Regions from separate parts of the Lysobacter sp. GQ73 genome, predicted to be linked through region 2. Evidence: riboswitches for the same ligand, from Rfam matches in the RefSeq annotation. Region 2 holds a riboswitch; each other region holds the start of a gene.
The links. Region 2 has a riboswitch for cobalamin ahead of AC6CH2_RS10290 (ribonucleoside-diphosphate reductase subunit alpha). Riboswitches for the same ligand answer to the same signal wherever they lie in the genome.

Region 1 (7,468 bases), on a different contig from region 2:
TCGCGAGTGCGAGACTGCGCACAGCAACGGCAGCCGCAAAATCTCATGGCAAGACGACGACACGGGCAACGGCAATGGCGCGGTACCGGCCGTACTGCTCAGCGCGTGGGCCTGTGCATCGTTCTAGAGCGGTGGCGCCGACCGCTGCTCAGTTCGTCGCCACCTCCGCCGCCTTGCGCGGCGCGATTCCCAGTGCGCGCTCGATCTCGGCCGGGTCGTAGCGCTTGCCGCCCTTGAATACGGCGTCGACTTTGCGGATGTCGTTCATGTCCTGGATCGGGTCGCCGTCGATCAGCACGAGGTCGGCGAGCTTGCCGGGGGCGATCACGCCCCGGTCCTTGTCGACACCGAGCACTTGCGCCGGGGTCAAGGTCGCCAGGCGCAGTACTTCGGCGTTGGCGATGCCGGCGCGGGCGTACAGGATCAACTCGGCGTGCAGCATGTAGCCGGCCAGGGCGTCGGTGCCGGGGAGTATCGTCACGCCGGCGTCGTGCAGTGCCTTGAGCACGCGCAGCATGGTCGGGAAGGATTGTGCATAGGCGTGTTCCTCGCCTTTGGGTACCTTCAACGAGCCCCAGCTCAGATTGCGCCGGGCCTGCGGCGGCAATCGCGGCGCGACGGTCTTGAGCCCGGGTGGGATCTTGCTTTGCGGATCTCCGGCGAACAGGTCTTCGGCGATGCCCATGGTCGGGTCGAGCACGGTATGCGTGCGCTTGAGGAAGGCGATGAAATCGCGGACCTCGGCGCGTTCCGGCGGAAACTCGGCGGCATGCGCGGCCGGCTCGGTCAGCCGCGCCATGGTGCGGGTTTCCTGCACGCGCGGGTAGAGGAAGTTGAGTTCGACGAACAGGATGTGCTGCAACTCGTCGGCGCCGGCCTCGATGAACTGGCGCGCCGACATGAAGGCGGGCACGTGGCCGCTGTAGCGCAGGCCGCGGGCATGGGCGCGGTCGGCGATCACCGGCACCAGCTCGGGTTTCAACGAGGAATAGCTTTTGATCTGCATGTAGCCGTGGTCGGCGTACCAATCGACCGCCTTGATCGCTTCCTCGGGCGTGTCGACCAGCATCTTGGTCGGGCCGGCGTAAGGACCGGGGCCGTCGATGAAGCCGGCGGCGAGCACGCGCGGGCCGATCTCGGTGCCGGCGTCGAATCGCTTGACCTTGTCCAGGAAGGCGTCGGTGTTGTTGGCGACGTCGCGGCTGCTGGTGACGCCGTTGGCGATGTCCATCGGGCCGTCGGCATCGCCGTAATGCTTGTGCACGTCCCACAGGCCGGGCATCAGGAAGCGGCCGCCGGCATCGAGGATCTCCGCGTTGGCCGGCGGCTTGAGCGCCGCGTCGGCACCAACGCGGACGATGCGCTCGCCTTGGACCAGGACGCTGGTGTTAGGCGTCACCGACAGGTCGCGCGGGTCGTACAGCCGCGCGCTGCGGATCAGCAGGGGCCCTTTCGGAGTGTGAGTCAGTTCGCTCGCGAGCTTCAGCGACCAGTCGGCGCCAGCGCGTTCCTGGAATTCGATCAGCTTGGCCAGCGAATCCTTGTACTCGGGCGAGAGAATCGAGACCCAGCCCGAGGCCATGATCAGCGCCGCGGTATGGCCCTCGGCGTCCAGCCAGACCGAGCCCGGCGTGTAGTCCAGCCCGGACACGCGATACAGCGACAAGGTGGCCGGCCCCTTGGCCGTGGGCACGTCGAGCGTACCGGCGGCGTCGAGCCGCGCTTCGCCGGCCGGCAGCAGGGCGAGCTTGCGTTCGGGCGCTTTCAGCAAGGCGCGCACCAGCACGCCCTGGATTTCCGGAGTGGCGTTGAGCGGCAGGAAGAACGCCGGCGCGGTCAGGGTTTTCTCGCCTTGCTCGCTGTCGTTCTTCCAGCGCGCTTTGCCGTCGCGCAGGCTGAAGGTCTCATCGACCGGCACTTTCAGGTAGTTGTGGCCGCTGCCCTTGTACTCGATCGGAATGCCGGAGGCGTCGAGGGTCCATTCGGTCTTGAGATGATCCCCGCGGCCGCGGTCGCTGTATTGATACTCGACGCGGGTGCCGCCGTCGCGGGTGGTTTCGACGGTCTGCTGGCCGGCGGGTTTGCCTTGCAGCAGCATGATCTGTTCGCGCTTGGCGGGCGCGGCGACGGCATTCGAAACCGCCAGGGACAGCAACAGCGCAACGGTCGAGCGCATGGCGGGCACCTCGGGCATTCGCGGCGGGGCCGCTGGGCCGCGCCGTTCGCTGGCGCCCGCAGCGGCGAGGCCCTCTTTATAGCGGATTCGTCGATGGGGGGAATGTACCGGGTTCGACGAAAACGACGGGCTGGATGGTCCGGGCCGTCGTCGTGTGTGCCGCTTTTAAGATGAGCGCTCTACCCTGTAGGAGCGACGTAAGTCGCGACCGCGGGACGCGCAGAAGCGTCAAGGCCGACGTCATTCATCGAAGCGGCGCGTTTTCGCTAGGGTAGGAGCGACGCAAGTCGCGACTGCGCTGTGGCAGGTTGCGACGCTTGACCCTCGCGGCGATGCACTCCTTCGGTCGACGGCAAAGGCGTTGTGGACTCTGCGCGTCCCGTGGCCCAAAAGAAGGCTAACCAAAGAAAAGGCCTTCCCTGCAAGGGCACCAGCCCGCACGATCGATGCCGGCGCAAGGATGCTCCAGACAGGCCATCCATGGCCTGCTTGCGCGCGGCCCGCATCCCTGCGGGCCGCCCTCCGGGTCTTCATTCGACCGGCAAAGCCGCAAAGCCAGAGCAAATCGAATCAACGCATCACTGCAATTGCATGCCGCTACGCCTTACCACTTATAACCGACCTTGACGTAGCCGAAGGCGCCGTTGAAGCCGAACGGGGAGGCGGTGTTGTAGGGCAGGTAGTTGCGGGTGCCGCGCACCAGCTTGGATTCGTCGGGGTAGGCGTCGAGCACGTTGTCGCCGCCGATGGTGAAGTCCCAGTTGTCGAGGCGATAGGTCGCGGCCAGATCCAGGGTCCATTCGTCGCCGAAGGTCTGGTCCTGGCGCGGGTCGGTCGCGTGCAGTTCGGTGAACTCGCCGTAGCGGGTGGCGGTGGCGGTGAAGTTCCAGTTGCCGGTCTTCCAGTCGCCGGCGAGGAAGAACTTGTCGCGCGGCGCGCCCTTGGTGATGCGGCCGATCTCGGTGCGGCCGATGCGCACCGCGGCCGGGTCGATCGCCGCCAGGCGCGGCGGGTTCGGCGCGATCGTGTCGATCTCGGTCTTGGAGTAGTTGTAGCCGGCGGTGAGGTTGAACTTGCCCGAGCCGAGGTCCCAACCGTAGGTGGCGATGATGTCGATGCCCTTGGTGTCGGTGTCGACGGCGTTGGTGAAATAGCGGCCGCCGCCGATGCCGGGATAGCCGTTGGCGTTGAGATAGTTGCGCACCGCGGTACTGGTCAGGTTTTCCGACAGCAGGATTCGGTCCTTCACCTGGATGTTGTAGGCATCGATGGTGATGTAAAGCTGATCGGCCGGCTGCAGCACCAGGCCCAGACTGTAGTTGGTCGATTCCTCCGCCTTCAGCGCTTCCGAGCCCAGGGCGACGGCGGCCGGGTTGTCGACGCGGAAGGTGCCGATTTCGTACGGAATGCCGCTGATGAAGTTGGTGGCGATCGACTGGAAGAACTGCTGCTGCAGCGACGGCGCGCGAAAGCCGGTCGAGACGGTGGCGCGCAGCGCGACCTGGTCGGTGAAGGCGTAGCGGCCGGACAGCTTGCCCGAGGTGGTTTCGCCGAAATCGCTGTAGCTCTCGTAACGCGCGGCGGCGCCCAGGGAGAACTTGTCGGTCAGGTCGGCTTCGGCGTCGATATAGACCGAATAGCTGTGGCGGTCGAAGTCGCCGGCGTCGCTGGCGCGGAAACCGGAGAACACCTGCGCGCCCGGGATGATCTGGCCGTTCGGCGCGGCGATGCCGCCGTTGGCGTAGGACAGCGGCTCGCCGGCGCGTTCGGAGAACTCCTCGCCGCGCCATTCCGCGCCCCAGGCGAAGGTCACCGGGTACTGCCAGCCGAAGTCGACCGACTTGGTGAAGTCCAGGTTGAGCACGTGTTGGGTGACTTCCAGCGCGCCGGCGTAGAACTGGGTCGGCGAGGTCGGGCCGAGGCTGCGGTTGAGCGTGTTTTCGATGTCGAAGGTCAGGCCGTTGTGGCCGTAGTTGTAGCTCAGGTCGATCTGGGTGCCGCCGGCGGTTTCGCTGCGCAGGCCGAACACCGCGGCGCGGTCCTTGCTGACGTTGTGGATCTGCGGCAGGAAGCCGTTCGGATAGATCGACGGGATGTTGCGCGGGTCGCCGGCGAAACGGAAGTAGCCGTTCGACAGCACGTCGCGTTCGCTGTAGCTGCCGAACGAATAGAAGCTCAGGTATTCGGTCGGGCTGTACTCGCCGTTGTAGGAGAACGCGCCCTGGTCGATTTCGGGATCGCCGTAGCGCTGTTCGACGCGGCCCTGGAACGGGCGTGCGCGATTGGTCTGATCCTGATGCCCGCCCTGCGCGGCCAAGTGCAGCCAGCCGTTTTCGCCGAGCTTGATGCCGGTGTCGCCGGACAACTGGTATTGCTTGCCGTCGCCGGCGCTGTACTGGCCGTAGCGCGCGGCGATGCTGCCGCCGGTGCCGCTGCCCTTGAGCACGACGTTGATGACGCCGGCGATCGCGTCGGAACCGTATTGGGCCGAGGCGCCGTCGCGCAGCACTTCGACCCGTTCGATCGCGGCGATCGGAATCGCGTTGAGGTCGACCGGCGAGGAGCCGCGTCCCTGGCTGCCGTTGAGGTTGATCAGCGCGGTGGTGTGGCGGCGCTTGCCGTTGACCAGCACCAGCACCTGGTCGGGGGCCAGGCCGCGCAGCTGCGCCGGACGCACCGCGTCGGTGCCGTCGGTGATGGCCGGGCGCGGGAAGTTCAGCGAGGGCAGGGCGCGCGACAGCGCGGTGGCCAGCTCGACGGTGCCGGTGGCCTCCAGGGTTTCCGGGGTGATGATGTCGATCGGCGCGGTGGACTCGGCGACGGTGCGGTCGGAGACGCGGGTGCCGGTGACGATGACCTGGTCCAGGGTCTTGGGGTCGCTTTGCGGCGCGTCCTGCGCGTGGACCGGCGCGGCGAGCGCTACCAGGAGGCCGAGGGCCAGAGGGTGACGTGAACCGGCGAAGGTGCGGCGGACGGGCATGACGACTCCTTGGTGGGGATGACAGCGATGTCATCCGGATTTAACACGAACCTAACAACCGGTCAATAAAGCGGCCAAATCTTGCATAACGCAAGTAGTAAAAAAGTGGTAAAGCACACTGTTTGAGGGGCCAGGGAGGGCCAGCGGCCGTTGTGCTGGGCGCGGAACGGATTTTGTGCCCTCGCCTAAGCCATCCCGCGAAGCGGCTATCACAGACTTCGGATTGACGCCGCGATGGAGCCGTGGATCCCCGCCTTCGCGGGGATGACGATCCCGGGCCGGGCCTTGCGCGGAGCGCTTGGCCGCGACACCGGGATCGCCAGCGCGCTCGCACTCACCCGGTGGCGTCCTCGCCGCGCATCACTGCTAAGATGCGCGCGCTCAAGGTGATCGCCGACACAGTCGGCGATTGAAACGGGAATCCGGTCCCCGCTTCTGGCGTTCGCCAGGTCGGTCAATCCGGAGCTGCCCCCGCAACGGTAAGCGAGTACACGTACCGCTCGACGCCACTGTGTTCCGACACGGGAAGGCGCGGTACGGGAGACCGGTCCGATCTCGGGCCGACTCCGCTCGCAAGCCCGGAGACCGGCCCGGAGCGCGAACCGACAGGCGGAGGGCCGTGTCCGGGGCATCGGCGCGCGCGCCGTCTCCGTTCTGCCGTCTGCCTGTCACGACCTGATCTAGGCCGCGCGGGTGAGGCGCGGCCATGGAGAGCCGACCGTGACGTTCCGTTTTTCCGTATCCCCGCGCCTTGCGCGCTTTCCTGCGCGCAGCGCTTTCGTGCTCGCCGGCTGCGCATTCGCCGCTTCGGCGCCGGCCGCGCCCGCGGTCGATCTCGACCAGGTCGTGGTCACCGCGACCCGCACCGCCCAGACCCAGGACGCCACGCTCGCCGCGGTGACCGTGATCGACCGCGCCCAGATCGAACGTCTGCAGCCGGGGTCGTTGCCGGAGCTGTTGCGCGGCACGCCGGGCGCATCCTTCGCGAACAACGGCGGCCCCGGCAAGGCGACTTCGTTGTTCCTGCGCGGCAGCGAATCCGACCATGTGCTGGTGCTGATCGACGGCGTCAAGATCGGTTCGGCGACCAGCGGCGGCGCCTCGCTGCAGGACATTCCGGTCGAGCAGATCGAGCGGGTCGAGATCGTGCGCGGCCCGTTCTCCAGTCTGTACGGCTCCGAGGCCATCGGCGGCGTCATCCAGATCTTCACCCGGCGCCCGCAGGGTGCGTTCGTGCCGAGCTTCAGCGCCACGATCGGCAGTTACGCCACCCACCGCGGCAGCGCAGGCGTCGCCGGCAAGGGCGAGCGCGGCTGGTACTCGATCCATGCCGCGCACGAAGATACCGACGGCATCAACGCCTGCCGCGGCAAGCCCTCACCGGGCGGCGCCGGATGTTTCACGAACTCGCCGGACCGCGACGGCTATCGCAGCGATTCGCTGACCTTGCAGGGCGGTTATCGCTTCAACGAGCAGTGGGACGCCGAAGCGCGGCTGCTGCGCGCCGAAAACCATAACCAGTACGACGGCAGCCAGAACAACGAGGCCGACGGCGTGCAACAGGTCGCCGGAGCCAGGTTGCGCTACCGGCCCAGCGACCGCTTCAACCTCAGCGCCAGCGCCGGACGCAGCGAAGACCTCAGCGACACCTACAAAAACGGCAAGTACTCCAGCACCTTCGAGACCCGCCGCCAGCTCGGCTCGGTGCAGGGCGACATCGGCATCGGCATCGGCCTGCTCACGCTCGGCTTCGACTGGCAGCGCGACCGCATCGACAGCAACACCCGTTATGCCCGCGACGCCCGCATCCTGCGCGGCGCCTTCGGCCAGTGGCAGCAGAGTTTCGGTGCGCATGCGCTGCAGGCCAGCCTGCGCCGCGACGACGACAGCCAGTTCGGCGGCGAGACCACCGGCAGTCTGTTGTGGGGCTGGAACTTCAGCGAGGCGCTGCGTTTGACCGCGAGCTACGGCACCGCGTTCAAGGCGCCGACCTTCAACGAGTTGTACTACCCCGGCTACGGCAATGCCGGCCTGGCGCCGGAGACCTCGCGCAGCGTCGAGATCGGCCTGCGCGGCACCCACGGCGCGCGCCGCCAGCACGTGTGGTCGCTCAACGCCTACGAGAGCGACATCGACGACCTGATCGCGTACGACGCCTCGACTGGTTTGCCCGGCAACGTCGACCGTGCACGCATCCGCGGCCTGGAAGCGGCGTTCGACGCCCGATTGGCCGACTGGGATCTGCGCGCCAGCGCGACCTGGCTGGACCCGCGCAACGACAGCCGCGGCGCCAGCCGCGACAAGCTGCTGCC
Region 2 (7,468 bases):
CACGTGCAGCGCTTCCTCGTACAACTGCCGCGACAGGTACATGCGCGCTTCCGGCGCGTTGATATGCTGGTACAGGTTCAGCACCAGGTTGTTCGAGACGATGCTGTCGCCGGTGGCGAAGAACGCGACCAGACGTTCGATCAGGTGGCGCTCGGCCGGACCGAACTTGTGCTTGAGATCGTTGACGTCCTGGGAGAAATCGACTTCCTCGACGGTCCAGGTGTTGCGGATCGCATCGCGGTACATCTCGTAGAAGTGCGGATAGCGCATCGGCCGAAGGGTGAGGTCGAAGCCGGGATCGAGCAGCAGGCGTGTTGAATCGGTGGACATGGGTGTTTCCTTAATGCAGCCCCTGTAGGAGCGGCGTGAGCCGCGACTGCGGAGTTACAGGCTTGCGCCGTATGCGCGATGTCGCGGTCGCGGCTTACGCCGCTCCTGCAGGGGGACGTGCGGTTTACTGACAGGCTTCGCAGGACTCGGGATTTTCCAGCGAGCACGCGATCGCTTCGCTGGGGGTGAACTCCACCGGCGCGAGTTCCGGCTTCGGCGTCGCCGGCGCGCTGACCGTGGTCTTGGCGATCTTGGTGGCCGGGCGCGAGCGCAGGTAGTAAGTGGTCTTCAGGCCCTTCTTCCATGCGTACATGTACATCGAGCTGAGCTGGCCGATGTTGGGGCTCTCGATGAACAGATTGAGCGACTGGCTTTGGTCGATATACGCGCCGCGCTCGGCGGCCATGTCGATCAGCGAGCGCATCGGCAATTCCCAGGCGGTGCGGTAGACCTGGCGCAAAGCCTCCGGCACTTCGGTCACCGACTGGATCGAACCTTCGGCCATCTTGATCCGGTCGCGCATCTCGGCGGTCCACAGGCCGAGCTTCTTGAGCTCCTCGACCAGGTACTTGTTGACCACCAGGAAGTCGCCGGACAGGGTCTCGCGCTTGAACAGGTTCGACACCTGCGGCTCGATGCACTCGTAGCAGCCGGCGATCGAGGCGATGGTCGCGGTCGGCGCGATCGCGATCAGCAGCGAATTGCGCAGGCCGTGCTCGGCGATGCGCTTGCGCAGCGCGTCCCAGCGCTCGGGCTGCGACGGGGTCACGCCCCAGGCTTCGAACTGCAGCTCGCCGACGGAGGCGCGGGTGTCGTCGAAGGACGGGTGCTTGCCGTGTTCCATCGCCAGCTCGTTCGACGCCGACAGGGCGTGGAAATAGATCGCCTCGGCGATTTCCTGGGCGAGCTTGCGCGCCGGCTCCGAATCGAACGGCAGGCGCAGCTTGAAGAACACGTCCTGCAGGCCCATCGAGCCCAGGCCGACCGGGCGCCACTTGAGATTGGCGCGGCGCGCGGTCTCGATCGGATAGAAGTTGAGGTCGATGACGCGGTCGAGCTGGCGCACGGCCAGGCGCACGGTTTCGGCGAGCTTGTCGAAATCGAACGCGCCTACGCCCTTATTGGCGCTGGGGTCCTCGTACATCTCGACGTGGTGCGAGAGGTTGATCGAGCCCAGGTTGCAGACCGCGGTTTCGTCCTGCGAGGTGACCTCGAGAATCTCGGTGCACAGGTTGGACAGGTGGATGACGTTGCCGTCGCGCAGGGTCTGGTTGGAGGCGCGGTTGGACTTGTCCTTGAAATTCATCCAGCCGTTGCCGGTTTGCGCCAGGGTGCGCATCATCCGGCCGTAGATGTCGCGCGCCTTGACCTTCTTGACCGCCAGGCCGGCCGCTTCGGCGGCGTGGTAGGCGCGGTCGAAGGCCTCGCCCCACAGGTCGGTCAGCTGCGGCACTTTGGACGGGTCGAACAGCGACCAGTCGGCGTCGGCTTCGACCCGGCGCATGAATTCGTCCGGAATCCAGTTGGCCAGGTTGAGGTTATGGGTGCGGCGCGCCTCGTCGCCGGTGTTGTCGCGCAGCTCGAGGAATTCCTTGACGTCGGCATGCCACGGCTCCAGGTAGACGCAGGCCGCGCCCTTGCGCTTGCCGCCCTGGTTGACCGCGGCGACCGAGGCGTCGAGGGTCTTCAGCCAGGGCACGATGCCGTTGCTGAGGCCGTTGGTGGAACGGATCAGCGAGCCGCGCGAACGGATGCGGGTATAGCTCAGGCCGATGCCGCCGCTGAACTTGCTGAGCTTGGCCACGTCCATGTAGCGCTTGTAGATGGCTTCCAGCGAATCCTCGGGCGAGTCGAGCAGGAAGCAGCTCGACAACTGCTCGTGGGTGGTGCCGGCGTTGAACAGAGTCGGCGAGCTGGGGATGTAGTCGAGCTGGGCCATGCGCCGGTACAGGGCGAGCGCATCGCCGACGTCCTCGCTTAGCGCGCAGGCGATGCGCAGGAAGAACTGTTGCGGGGTTTCGATGACGGTGCGCGCGGTCGGGTGGCGCAGCAGGTAGCGGTCGTACAGGGTGCGCAGGCCGAAGTAGTCGAACTTCGCGTCTAGGTTGCGGTCGATCGCGTCGTTGAGCTTGCGTGCGTTGGCCTGGACGAAGTCGAGCAGGCGCTGGTTGATCAGGCCCAGATCGTAGCCGCGCTGGATCGACTGCGAGAACGCATGGATCTCGATGCCGGCGACTTCCTTCTCGATCACGCCGGCGAGCAGGCGCGCGGCGAGACGGCCGTATTCGGGTTCTTCGGCGGTCAGCAGGGCGGCGGTGCGGATCGACAGCTCGTCGAGCTCGCGCGTGGTCGCGCCGTCGTAGAGGCCGGAAATGGTGCGGGTGGCCACGCGCATCGGGTCGACCGCGTACAGGTTTTCGCCGCTGCGGGTCACCGCGCGCACGATCTTGTTGAGGTCGACCGGCTCGCGGCGGCCGTTGCGCTTGGTCACGCTCATGGTCAGGTTGGCCGCGGGCGGGGTCAACGCGAAGCCGGCGTCGGCTTGCGGGTCGCGGGCGGGTTTGGTTGCGGTGCCGGCGGCGGGGGAGGCGGCGGACGATTCGGGTGCGAGCGTGGTCATGGCGTAACTCCGGGGCGTGGATGCACGGGCCGCCGACCTTCCCGCGAAGGGCGACGCGCGGAGAACGCGGACGCGCCATCGACGACCGGCCGCGCGGCGGCGTCGTCGGATGGCACGGCCATGCCCCCGCGGGCGCGGAACTCGGGAGCTTGCAGGCGAGGTGTCGCGCGGCCCGAGACGGGCGCGTCCCGTCTCGGCGCGCGTGGCGGCGCCGCAACGGAACGAGCACGACGGCGGAGCCATCGTGCTGCGACACCGGCCGTCTTCCCCCGAAGACTCCTGGGCCGGTACCGCGCGGTGTGCAGCGCGCGGCTGTCGGCAGGTCTTCGGGCTCGGGACACGACGCCTCGCGTCTCCTACTGGCTACCGCTTCCCAGGCGCGAGGCGCGCCCAGTGCTAGGTAGCGTTCGTTTCCCATACCGCTGCGGGGCAGCGCCGGCTTTGGACGTCGCAACGGCTGCGTCCTTACCGGCTTCCCTATTGAGCCGATCTCGCGATCGGCACCGACAGGCACAACATAGTGTGGTTTCCCGATTCCGTCAACGCGATATGTGGTGAACAAGCTGTGTATAGAATGCGTGAAGCCTTGTCCTTCAAGGCTTGCGGCTTGGTGTAACGTTCGTGACCAAGCGCACGGCACATGGAACAGGGACGGGTGATGGAAGCACTGATCGGTTTGTTGATTCTGGCGGTGGTGTTGGTGCCGATCCTGCTCATCGTGGCGCTGGCGCAAATCGCCGGGCTCAGGGCGCGGCTGTCCCGGCTCGAGCAGCGCGTGGCGGAGCAGGCCGAGTCCCTGAGCGAGGCGAGGTTCGACCACCGCGGCGACGAAACCCTGGCCGAGCGGATCGCGCGCGAAGCGCCACCGCCGCAGGCAGTGCGTCCGCCGCGGCCGGTGGCTCCCGCCACTGCGCCACCTCCGACGGCTCCACCCAGCGTCACTCAGCCCCCCGCCGTCACTTCGCCCGGAACCGTTCCGCCGGTTTCGGCGCCCACGCCGCCGCCGGCCAACCTGCCGCCGCCGATCCCGCACGACGCCACCGCCGCCGCACCTCCGGCCGCTGCGCGCGCCGCGCCCGCGGCTCGGCGCGCGCCGGCCGCACCGCCGCCGCCGGACGTGTTCACCGTCGCCGCGCGTTGGCTGCGTCGCTGGTTCACCGAGGGCAACGTGCCGGTCAAGGTCGGCATGCTGGTGTTGTTCGCCGGCGTCGCGGCGCTGTTGAAGTACGCGACCGACCAGGGCTGGCTGCATCTGCCGATCGAGCTTCGCCTGGCCGGCGTCGCGCTGGCGGCGATGGCCGGGCTGGTGTTCGGTTGGCGCCAGCGCGAACGCAAGCGCAGTTTCGCCCTGAGCTTGCAGGGCGGCGCGATCGGCGTGCTGCTGTTGGTGGTGTTCGCCGCCTTCAAGCTCTACCAGTTGATGCCGGCGGGCGCGGCGTTCGCGATCAGCGTGGTGCTGGTGGCCGGCGCCGGCGTGCTGGCGGTCAAGCAGAACGCGATGGCGCTGGCGGTGTTCGCGATCCTCGCCGGTTTCCTCGCGCCGATCTGGCTGTCGACCGGTTCCGGCAACCACGTCGCCCTGTTCGGTTATTACGCCGTGCTCAATGCCGGCATCTTCGCGATCGCCTGGTGGCGGCCGTGGCGGGTGCTCAATCTGCTCGGTTTCGTCTTCACCTGGGGCATCGGCACCTTGTGGGGCGTGCTCAAGTATCGCCCCGAGCACTTCTCGACCACCGAACCCTTCCTGCTGCTGTTCTTCGGCTTCTATCTGTTGATCCCGGTGCTGTATGCGCGCAAGCGTCCGGCCGGGCACCGCGACCTGATCGACGGCTGCCTGGTGTTCGGCACGCCGCTGGTCGCTTTCACCCTGCAGGCCGGCCTGCTCGAAGGCGACCGCATGCCGTTGGCGTTCTGCGCGCTGGGCCTGGGCGCGCTGTATGCGGCGCTGGCCTGGTGGCTGCGTCGCGACTCGCGCTTCCTCGAGTTGTCGACGCCGTATGCCTTGCTCGCGGTGGGCTTCGCGACCCTGGCGATTCCGCTCGCGCTCGCCGCCGAAGCCACCGCCTGCGTGTTCGCGCTCGAAGGCGCGGCGATGGTCTGGCTGGGCTTGCGCCAGCAGCGTCGCTTGCCGCAGATGGTCGGCTTTCTGTTGCAGGGCGCGGCCGCGTTCGCCTTCGTCATCGGCGCCAGCGACGCGGTCTGGGACGCGCAAGCGCCGCTGCTCAATGCCAGCTTCGCCGGCGCCCTGCTGATCGCCGTCGCCGGCTTCGCCAGCGCCTGGAGCTACCGCCGCAGCGACAGCCCCGGGCCGGCGCTGCCGTATTACCTGTGGGGCCTGGCCTGGTGGCTCGGTGCGGCCGGCAGCGAGATCGCCGACTTCGTTCCCGACCGTCACAGCGCCGATGCGGTGCTGATGCTGACCGCCGCCAGCGGCTGGATCGCCGCCGAGGTGTTCCGCCGCCACGCCTGGAAAGCCCTGTCGCTGACCGCGATGTTCGCGCTGCTGTCGGCACTGCCGTTGTTGTTCGTGCAGACCGGCCTGCACGACTATCCGCTGGCCGGGTTCGGCTGGCTGGCCTGGGCGCTGTACGCCGTGTTCGGCTGGCGCAATCTGACCGGCCTGCGCGAACGCGCCGGCGGCGAGCTCGGCCTGGGCCATTCCGGCTGGTGCTGGGCATGGGCGCTGGTGATCGGCGTGAGTCTGCTGCGTGTGTCGACCCTGTGGCTGCGCGACAGCGTTCCCGTGCTCGGTACCGGCTGGAGCGTCGCGGCCTTGTTGCTGCCGATACTCGCCATGGCGGCGACATTGCTGTGGCGCCCGGGCCTGGTCGCACAGCCCCTGCCGCAGCGCTTCACCGGCTGGCGCGCCCCATTGCTGGCCTCGTTCGCGATCGCGCTGGCGCTGGCGATCGGCTTCACCCTCGCCACCCCGGCCAATCCGCGTCCGCTGATGTGGCTGCCCTTGCTCAATCCGCTCGGCTTGATGCAGTGGGCGGTGCTTACCGTGTTGGGCGCGTGGCTGGCGTCGCCGCTGGTCGGCGAGGAATTGCGCCGCCGCCGCGTGCCCTTGCTCGCCGCCGCCGGCTTCGCCCTGATCACGGTCGAAGTGCTGCGCAGCGCGCATCACTGGGGCGGGGTGGACTGGTCGCCGTCGATGTTCTCGACCAGCCTGGTGCAGACCAGCCTGACCGTGGTCTGGAGCGTGCTCGGCGTGGCCGGCTGGATCGCCGGCTCGCGCCGCGGCCAGCGCGGCCTGTGGCTGGCCGGTGCGCTGTTGATGGCGGTGGTGCTGGCCAAGTTGGTGTTGGTCGATCGCGGCCATCTCGGCAACCTGCTCGGCATCGCATCGTTCATCGCCTACGGCCTGCTGTGCACCCTGGTCGGCTATTTCGCCCCGGCGCCGCCCGCTGCGCCAGCGCCGCCGCGCGACGACCGCCATCCCGACCGCGGTCCGCACGACACTCGCGAGGCCCAGGCATGAGCACTATTTCCAGCTTCCGCCGCAGCGCCTGCTTGCTCGCGATGGTGCCGTTGTTGGCCTGGGCCGGGCCGCGCGAGGACTACGCGCGGCAGTGGCCCTTGAACCTCAGCCGCGACGACGGCGGCGCTTATCGCGTAGTGCTCGACGAGCACGTCTATCGGCAGGCGCAGAGCCCGCAGCTGCGCGACCTCGATGTGCTCGACGGCAGCGGCACGCCGGTGCCGGCCGCGGTGTTCGCGCCCGAACAACCGCTGGCGCGCGCGCCGCAGCGCGTCGCCTTGCCGTGGTTCGCATTGCCGGCCTCGCCGTCGGACTCGGCGACCCAGGGTTGGGAACTGATCAGCGAAGTCGAGACCGACGGACGCCTGCGCCGGGTCGAAGCGCGCAGCACCGCCGGCGACACCACGCGGCTGCCGCAGACCGCCTTGCTGATCGATGCCAGCCGCCTGCGCCGGCCGATCCTCGCGCTGGAGCTGGACTGGGCGCCGGGCGCCGCGCTCGATGCGGCCTACCGCGTCGAGGCCAGCGACGACCTCGACCAATGGCGCAGCGTGAGCAGCAGCGGCCGCTTGATCGACCTGCAACGCGGCGGCCAGCGCCTGCTGCAGCGGCGCATCGTCTTCGACAGCGTCGGCGAGCAGGCGCGTTACCTGCGCCTGACTCCGCAAGACCCCAAGGCCGCCGCCCCGATCAGCGCGGTCAGCGCCGAACTGGCCGGCAATGCCGCGTCCGCGCCGCTGCAATGGCGCGAGCTGAAAGGCCGGCGCCTCGAACAGAAGGACGGTGCGGTCGCGTTCGAATACGAACTCGACGGCCGCTTCCCGATCCAGCAGATCGATGTCGCCCTGCCGGGCAATCACGCGGTGGAATGGCGCCTCGACAGCCGCGACGACAGCGACCAGGGGTGGCGCCCGCAGGCCGGCCCGTGGATGGCGTTCCGCGTCGCCGGCCAGGGCGAGGGCGACCGATCGGCCGAGCGCCAACTCGCCGCGACCGTGCGCGATCGCCACTGGCGGCTGCGCGCGAACGCCGCTGTG
Region 3 (7,468 bases), on a different contig from region 2:
TTCGCCGCCGCTACGCGCCAGTTCGCGGACACGGCCGCTCAGGTCAACCGTCTGGCCCTCGACAATGCCGAGGCCGTGTTCGGCCTGCAGGTCGCCGCCATCGAAGACCGCGTTAACGCCACCTTCGCTTTCTTCGGTGAAGCCGCCGAAGCCCGCGATCTGGAAGCCTTCAAGACCCTGTGGCCGAAGGGCGCGCAGATCGCTCGCGAAAATGTCGAGCGCGTCGTCAGCACCGGCCAGGAAGCGTTCGGCCGCACGCTGAAGACCAACGAAGCGATCGCCGAGCTGGCCAAGTCGCAGATCGAAACCGCTGCCAAGGCCACCCAGGCCAACGTCGAGAAGGCCGCCACGGCCGCGGCGAAGGCGACGGCTCCGGCGGCCGCCGCGACCAAGTAAGCGCACCCTCTCTCTCTCCGGCCGTCACGGCGGATACGAAAAACCCGGCAGCTTCGGCTGCCGGGTTTTTTGTTGGCTGCGCTTTTGTTGGGCTAGCTCGTGTTAGCCGCGATCCGGCGGCCGCGCGGAAGCGCCGGCGCGAGACCGGCTGGCGGCGCTAGAAGCGCGGCTGCAAGCGCCCGGCCAGGGCCTGCGGATCGGGAGAGGCGACATACGGCAGGCGCCCCCAGCACGGCACCGGCAAACGCCGGCACAGGATCTCGAAGTTCTCGTCGGCGCACGCCATCCGCGGGTCGATGTCGTTGGCGATCCAGCCGACCAGGCGCGCGCCGTCGGCCTGGATCGCGCGCGCGCTCAGCCGCGCGTGGTTGATCGCCCCCAGGCGCAGGCCGACCACCAGCACCACCGGCAGGTCCAGCGCGCGCACCAGATCGATCTGGTCGAGCGTGGCGCTGACCGGCGCGGCCCAACCGCCGACGCCTTCGACCACCACCGTGTCCGATTGCGCCGACAAGCGCGTATGCGCGGCGAGGATGGCCGCCAGCGCGATCTCGACGCCGGCCTGCGCGGCGGCGAGTTCCGGCGCCAGCGGCTGCGGCAGGGCGTAGGGATTGACGTCGTCGTAAGGCGGCATCGGCGCGCTGGCCGCCTGCAGCAGCAGGGCGTCCTCGTTGCGCCAGCCTTCCGGCGTGCGTTCGCAACCGCTCGCCACCGGCTTCATGCCGACCGCGCGCAGGCCGCGCGCGCGCAAGGCGTGCAGCAGGCTCGCGCTGGCCACCGACTTGCCGATGCCGGTGTCGGTGCCGGTGACGAATACGCCGCGAGCGAACCGCGCGGGCACGGTTGCGTCCGTTGGTCGGGAGGCGGCCTGCACCGGGGGCTGGGTGTGACTCATCTCGCGCTTTTTCCTGGGGCCTGGAGTCCGCCATGGTAGTGGCGGCGGACGCCGCTGTTACACTCCGATGATGTTCACAACCTCCGCACTTTCGGGCGACAAGCCCGAGCAATACGCGCAGCTGGTCGCCCAGGCGCGCGGCCTGCTCGACGGCGAACGCGACCGCATCGCCAACGCCGCCAATCTGTCGGCGCTGGTCAGCCATGCCCTGCCGGACCTCAACTGGGTCGGCTTCTATTTCTACGACGGCGAAGAACTCGTGGTCGGCCCGTTCCAGGGCCTGCCGGCCTGCGTGCGCATTCCGCTCGACAAGGGCGTGTGCGGCGCGGCCGCCTCGAGCCGCCAGACCCAGCGCGTCGCCGACGTGCACGCCTTCCCCGGCCACATCGCCTGCGATGCGGCCTCGCGTTCGGAAGTGGTGGTGCCGCTGGTGCATGGCGATGCCCTGATCGGCGTGTTCGATCTCGACAGCCCGGTTCCGGACCGTTTCGATGCCGACGACCAGGCCGGCCTGGAAGCGCTGGCGCGCGTGTACGTGGAGGCGCTGGCATGACCGCGGCCAAGATGCGCAACATCGGTCCCAAGAGCGCGGCCTGGCTGCGCCAGGTGGGCCTGCGCACCCACGAGGACATCTCGGCGATCGGCACGGTCGAGGCCTTCATGCGGGTCAAGCGCGCCGGCTTCAAGCCGACCCTCAACCTGTTGTACGCGATCGAAGGCGCGTTGCTCGACTGCCATTGGCAGGAGATCAGCGATGCGCGCCGGCAGGAGCTGATCCAGGCCGCCGAAGCGGCGACCGCGCTGCTGCCGCCGCCGCGCAACAAGCCGGCCGCCGCGCCGGTGCACACCACGATGCATGTCGAAGAACGCCACGACCCGTTCGAAGGCGGCGCCCGCCTCGGCGATGGCGACGACCGCGACAGCCGGGACAACGAAGGCGACGACGACCGCCCCGGCGGCCGCGACGAAGACGACGGGCGCGACTGAACCCGTCGCCGCCGCTCGCGGGCGCCCCGCCCGCCCCGGCGTTTTGGCTCCGGGCGCCGGCTTCGCGTAGACTGCGCACCGCTTCGAGGTGACCCGTCGGCTGGCTTGATCGACGGGTTGAAACGGGAAGCCGGTGACGCGCCCTCTCCTGCGGGAGGATCGGCGCCAGTCCGGCACTGCCCCCGCAACGGTAAGCAAGACAGATCGCGGCCACCGCCACTGTGCTCGGCACGGGAAGGCGCCGCCATCGGGAGTCCGGCCCTGCGCCGCTCCGCTTGCGAGTCCGGAGACCGGCCTCGAGGCGCCACAGGTTGCGATGCGGAGGGCGTCGCGGCGGCTGCTATCCGGCTGTCTCCACGGCCCGCTGCCTCCTCGCAACCGCCTTCCGCCGTCGTCGTCGCGCGCCCCTGGCGCGCGCGCTGGAGCTGTCCCCATGTCCGCCCGCACCCCCCATGTCCTGTACGCCACGCGCGCACTGAAGCTGTCCTTCGCCATCGCCGCTGCGCTCTCGCTGTCCCCCGCCGCGCTCGCCGCTCCGGCCGGCGCAGCCACCGACCTCGACGAAGTGATCGTCACCGCCAACCGCACCGCGGTCAGCGTCAACGACGCCTTGACCCCGGTCGAAGTGCTCGACCGCGAGACCATCGAACGCAGCCAGGCGCGCGACCTCAACGACCTGCTGCGCGGCCGCGCCGGCATCACCCTGTCCAACCAGGGCGGCGCCGGCAAGCTCACCACCCTGTTCCTGCGCGGCAGCGAGTCCGACCACGTGCTCGTGCTGGTCGACGGCATCCGCGTCGGCTCGCCGACCTCGGGCCTGACCGCGCTGCAGGACTTGCCGCTGGAATTGATCGACCGGATCGAAATCGTACGCGGCCCGCGCTCGAGCCTGTACGGCGCCGACGCCATCGGCGGCGTGATCCAGGTGTTCACCCGCCGCGAGAAGCAGGGCTTCGCGCCGCGCGTGCGCTTCGGCGGCGGCAGCAACGACAGCCTCGAATTCGGCACCGGCTTCGGCGGCCGCAGCGACCGCGGCTGGTTCGGCGCCGACTACAGTTTCCGCAAGACCCAGGGCATCAATGCCTGCCGCGGCGCCGGCTTCCCGGTGTTCGCCGGCTGCTTCACCGACGAGCCCGACCGCGACGGCTACGAAAGCCACGCCCTGTCCTTGCGCGGCGGCCTCGAGTTCAACGAGCGCTGGAGCCTGGAAGGCCAGGCGCTGCGCGCCGAGGGCGAGAACGATTACGACGGCAGCTTCGTCAACCGCTCCGAGACCGTGCAGCAGGTGATCGGCGGCAAGCTGCAGTGGCGCCCGTCGGAAACGGTCCACCTGCAGTTGCTGGCCGGCCGCAACCTCGACAGCTCGGATAATTTCCTCGGCGAGGTGCCGATGGGGTTCTTCAAGACCGACCGCGACAGCGCCAGCCTGCAAGTCGATTTCAATCTCTTCGACGGCCACGTGCTGACCGCCGGTTTCGATTGGCTGCGCGACCGCGTCGACAGCGACACCGTGTACGACGAAAGCGAGCGCGACAACAAGGCCGGCTTCGTCCAGTACCAGGGCCGCTTCGGCGCGCAGTCGTTCGAGGCCAGCCTGCGCCGCGACGACAACGAGCAGTTCGGCGGCCACACGACCGGCGGCGCGGCCTGGGGCCTGAGCTTCGCCGAGCGCTGGCGCGTCACCGTCGGCTACGGCACCGCGTTCAAGGCGCCGACCTTCAACGAGCTGTATTACCCGTTCTTCGGCAACGCGGGCCTGCGTCCGGAAGAGTCCAAGACCTGGGAACTCGGCCTGGCCTACCGCGGCGAGCGTTTCAACGCCCGCATCGACGGCTTCGACACCCGCGCCGACGACCTGATCACCTACGACTCGTCGATCAACCTGCCCAACAACATCGACCGCGCGCGCATGCGCGGCGCCGAACTCGGCATCGACACCGCCTTCGCCCAGTGGACCCTGGCGGCGAGCGCGAGCTTCCTCGACACCGAGAACCGGGTCGGCTTCTACCGGGGCAACGACCTGCCGCGCCGCGCCAGGCACAGCGCGCGCATCGACCTGGATCGCAGCTTCGGCAAGTTCCGTCTCGGCGCGACCGCGGTCGGTTCGGGCTCGCGCTACGACGACGTGGCCAACAGCACCCGCCTGGGCGGCTACGGCACCCTCGACCTGCGCGCGGAGTACGCGATCACCCCGGCCCTGAGCCTGCAGGCGCGCGTGGCCAACGTGTTCGACCGCGAGTACGAAACCTCGTCGTACTTCAACCAGCCCGGCCGCGAGTGGTTCCTGACCCTGCGCTACGCACCGGTCGACTGATCGCCCGACCGGTCTTCGGACCGGCCAGCGTCGATGCGAAGCCCGGCCTCGCCGGGCTTTGCTTTTCTGGGCAACAACAACGGCGCGGGTTCAGGTCGGCCGCAGCCCGCATTGCACCCAACTGCGGCCGGCGATGTCGGCGACCACGCCGATCATGCCGTGGCGCCAGCGCCCGTCGTCCGGCCCCGAGGCCAGAGCTTCGTAAAGCCGCGCCGGCACGCCGTCGGCGAGGCTGCGCAACCTCGCCGCGACCTCGTCGTCGTGGTGGAACAAGCTCTTGGCCACGACGAAGCAACTCAACGCGCGCGGCCGGCCGTCCGCCGACAGGGCGATGCTGATGCCGACATGACGCGGCAAGGCGCCATGGCCCGCCACCGTTTCGAGCGTCTCCATCAACGGCCCCGCATCGCCGAGCACCGCGCGCGCCATCGCCGCGAGCGCCGGCCGGTCCAGCTCATGGCCGAGCGCATAGAACTCGACGCTGCCGTCGGGGTTCACCCCGCTCATTCGCCAGGTCAGCAGGTTCGAGCGCAGCAGGAAATAGCGGTCCCGCCAGATCGCCGGCAACCGCCCGGCATGCAAATCGACATACAGCTTGGTGGCGCGCTCCTCGCCATGGCGCGCCGAGGCCCAGGCGCCGAACACCAACGGATCGTCGCGCTGAAGTTCCAGCCACGGCGCGAGCTCGTCCCGCCAATCCAAGGCCCGCGCGGCCAGCAGCAGCCGCTCGCGGTCGGCCACTTCCGGCGCGGCGACCTCGGCGGTCCAGCGCACCGTCGCCTCGCGCGAACTCCAGGAAAACTCGACCGGCATGCCGGTATTGGTCAGGCGGCTGAAACTGCCGGCCACTTCCGGCCAGACCGAACCGCCGAGCGGCGCGAGCACGCCGCCCAGCAGGTCCGCGGCGGCGGCGGCCTGCGCCGGCAGCACCGCGCCGAGCCGCCGCAAGGTGGCGGCGACCGGGCCGGCGATGTCGGCGCCGAGGCGGTGCCGCATCGGCGCGAGCCAGCTCATGCCGGCATCGTCGCGCATGTCGATGACGGTATCGCCGCGCATGTCACTGCACCGCCACCAGCTCTTCGGTGTCGGCGATCCACGCGCGCTGGTCGAACTGTCCCTGCATGCCGACGAAGGTGAAACGCCGGCGGAAGTTGCGCAGGTCCTTGTTCTTCAGGGCGATGCGCAGCTTGACCGGATCGGTCTGGCCGCCGGCCATCTCGATGCGTTCGTTGCGCTTGTAGGCGCCGTCCTCGTACTTCACGTCGATGTAGACGCGCTTGACCATGGCCGGGTCGAACACCGGGATGAACTCGAGCTGCAGGGCGTCTTCGAAACTGTCGTGGACGATCAACTGCGGCACGTCGAGCTCGACCGGCGGCGTCGCCGGGTCCGGATTGGCCACGCCCTTGCGCCGCTGCACCAGCTGATACGTCACGCCGCGATGGGCCGGGCCGGGCTTGGCGCCGCGCAGGCGCCAGGTCTTGGGGCCGGACTCCTTGGTCAACTTCAAGGTGGTCTTCGGCTCGGGTTGCGAATAGCCGCGCGCCTGGAGCCTGACCTCGATCGAGTCGACCACGTCCCAGTCGATGTCGCCCGGGATCGCTTCGATGCGGCGGAACTCGACGTGCTCGTACGGGTTCACGAACATGGTCCGGTCTTCGGTCGAGGCGGCCGGGATCGTGTACGAGGTGCGGTCGGCGGCCCAGTCGGACTGCGGGTCGAAGTGATACTGGTACGAAGCGTCGTAGTCGATGTCGCGGGTGGCGTTCATGAACACCTCGAAGCGCTTGGTCCCGGTGTCGCCCGGCGTGAACACGAAATCGGCGTGCTTGTGGTCGCGCGGCTTGCTCTTGTCGCCGTAGTCCAGCGCCACCTGCGCGGACATCAGGTCGATCGGCTCGAACGCGATCGGCATGCTGGCCTCCACCGCGAACTGGCGGAAGAACGGGTCGTCGAGATCGATTTCCTTGAAGTACCTCGACTTGTCGCTGAGGTCGCCGAGCATCAGCCCGAAGAAGCCCTGCGGCGCATAGGTGCGGCGCGTGGCCTCGGCGCGGTTGTAGCGCAGGGTCAGCTTCTTGCGTTCTTCCTGGCGCACGAACTTGAGCTTGAACGACAGGCTCATCGCGGTCGGCGGTGTCGGTACCGTCGGCTGCGGCTGCGGCTGCGGCTGAGGTTGAGGTTGAGGTTGGGGTTGGGGTTGCGGCTGAGGTTGGGGCTGCGGCTGCGGCGCGACCGAAGCCGGACGACGCAGGCGCCCGCGCCAGCGGCTCGGCGTAGTGCCGGCGACACGGCCGATGACATGGACGACGCGATTGTCCGGGTCGCCGCCCATCGCCGAATGCGAACCCGGACGTCCGCTGGCCGGGCTGTCGCCATGTGCGTTGGCCGGAGTGATGGTGAAATTGCCGCCGGCGCGGCGCACCACCGCCGCGGCGACGTCCAGCCGCCGCTGCGACAGCGCCTGGTTATGCGCATTGCGCTGGGTTTCGTTAGCGCCGCTGACGTGCTCGTGGCTGGCGTACGCTTCCAGACGCACGTTGCGCGGCGCGGGCAGGCTGCGCACCCAGGCTTCCAGGCGCGCGGCGCCACGCTCGGGCCCGCTCCAGTTGCCGTCCCCCTCGATACGCAAGGTGCCGGACGCATCTCGGTAGCGCGGATCGGTCGTCGTGTTTTCGACATAGGCGCGATAGTGCTGCGACGGCGGATTGAGCCGCCAGCCGGCCGCGGCCGGCTTGTCGAAGTCGAAGAACAGGCCGAAGGTCTGCTCCTGCGTCGCCGCCGGCCATTCGACTTCGATGAGTTTGTTGGAGTCGGGATTGACGGTGACGGTGATGCGTCCTTGCGCATCCGGCGTCACCACTTGGTTCTCGACC

Region 1: another riboswitch for cobalamin. It lies ahead of btuB (TonB-dependent vitamin B12 receptor); the one in region 2 lies ahead of AC6CH2_RS10290 (ribonucleoside-diphosphate reductase subunit alpha).
Region 3: another riboswitch for cobalamin. It lies ahead of btuB (TonB-dependent vitamin B12 receptor); the one in region 2 lies ahead of AC6CH2_RS10290 (ribonucleoside-diphosphate reductase subunit alpha).

What each region holds. Positions count from the first base shown of each region.
Region 1 is NZ_JCAXEE010000004.1:109,074-116,541, forward strand. Features, by position in the region: gene AC6CH2_RS13090 (amidohydrolase family protein) at 149-2,176, opposite strand; gene AC6CH2_RS13095 (TonB-dependent receptor plug domain-containing protein) at 2,781-5,156, opposite strand; cobalamin riboswitch at 5,524-5,764, shown strand; gene btuB (TonB-dependent vitamin B12 receptor) at 5,877-7,468, shown strand, end outside.
Region 2 is NZ_JCAXEE010000003.1:86,775-94,242, forward strand. Features, by position in the region: gene AC6CH2_RS10285 (ribonucleotide-diphosphate reductase subunit beta) at 1-330, opposite strand, end outside; gene AC6CH2_RS10290 (ribonucleoside-diphosphate reductase subunit alpha) at 455-2,827, opposite strand; cobalamin riboswitch at 3,251-3,473, opposite strand; gene AC6CH2_RS10295 (DUF2339 domain-containing protein) at 3,609-6,431, shown strand; gene AC6CH2_RS10300 (DUF3999 domain-containing protein) at 6,428-7,468, shown strand, end outside.
Region 3 is NZ_JCAXEE010000005.1:55,278-62,745, forward strand. Features, by position in the region: gene AC6CH2_RS15440 (phasin family protein) at 1-396, shown strand, start outside; gene bioD (dethiobiotin synthase) at 554-1,237, opposite strand; gene AC6CH2_RS15450 (GAF domain-containing protein) at 1,362-1,844, shown strand; gene AC6CH2_RS15455 (TfoX/Sxy family protein) at 1,841-2,278, shown strand; cobalamin riboswitch at 2,348-2,591, shown strand; gene btuB (TonB-dependent vitamin B12 receptor) at 2,712-4,592, shown strand; gene AC6CH2_RS15465 (hypothetical protein) at 4,683-5,648, opposite strand; gene AC6CH2_RS15470 (hypothetical protein) at 5,650-7,468, opposite strand, start outside.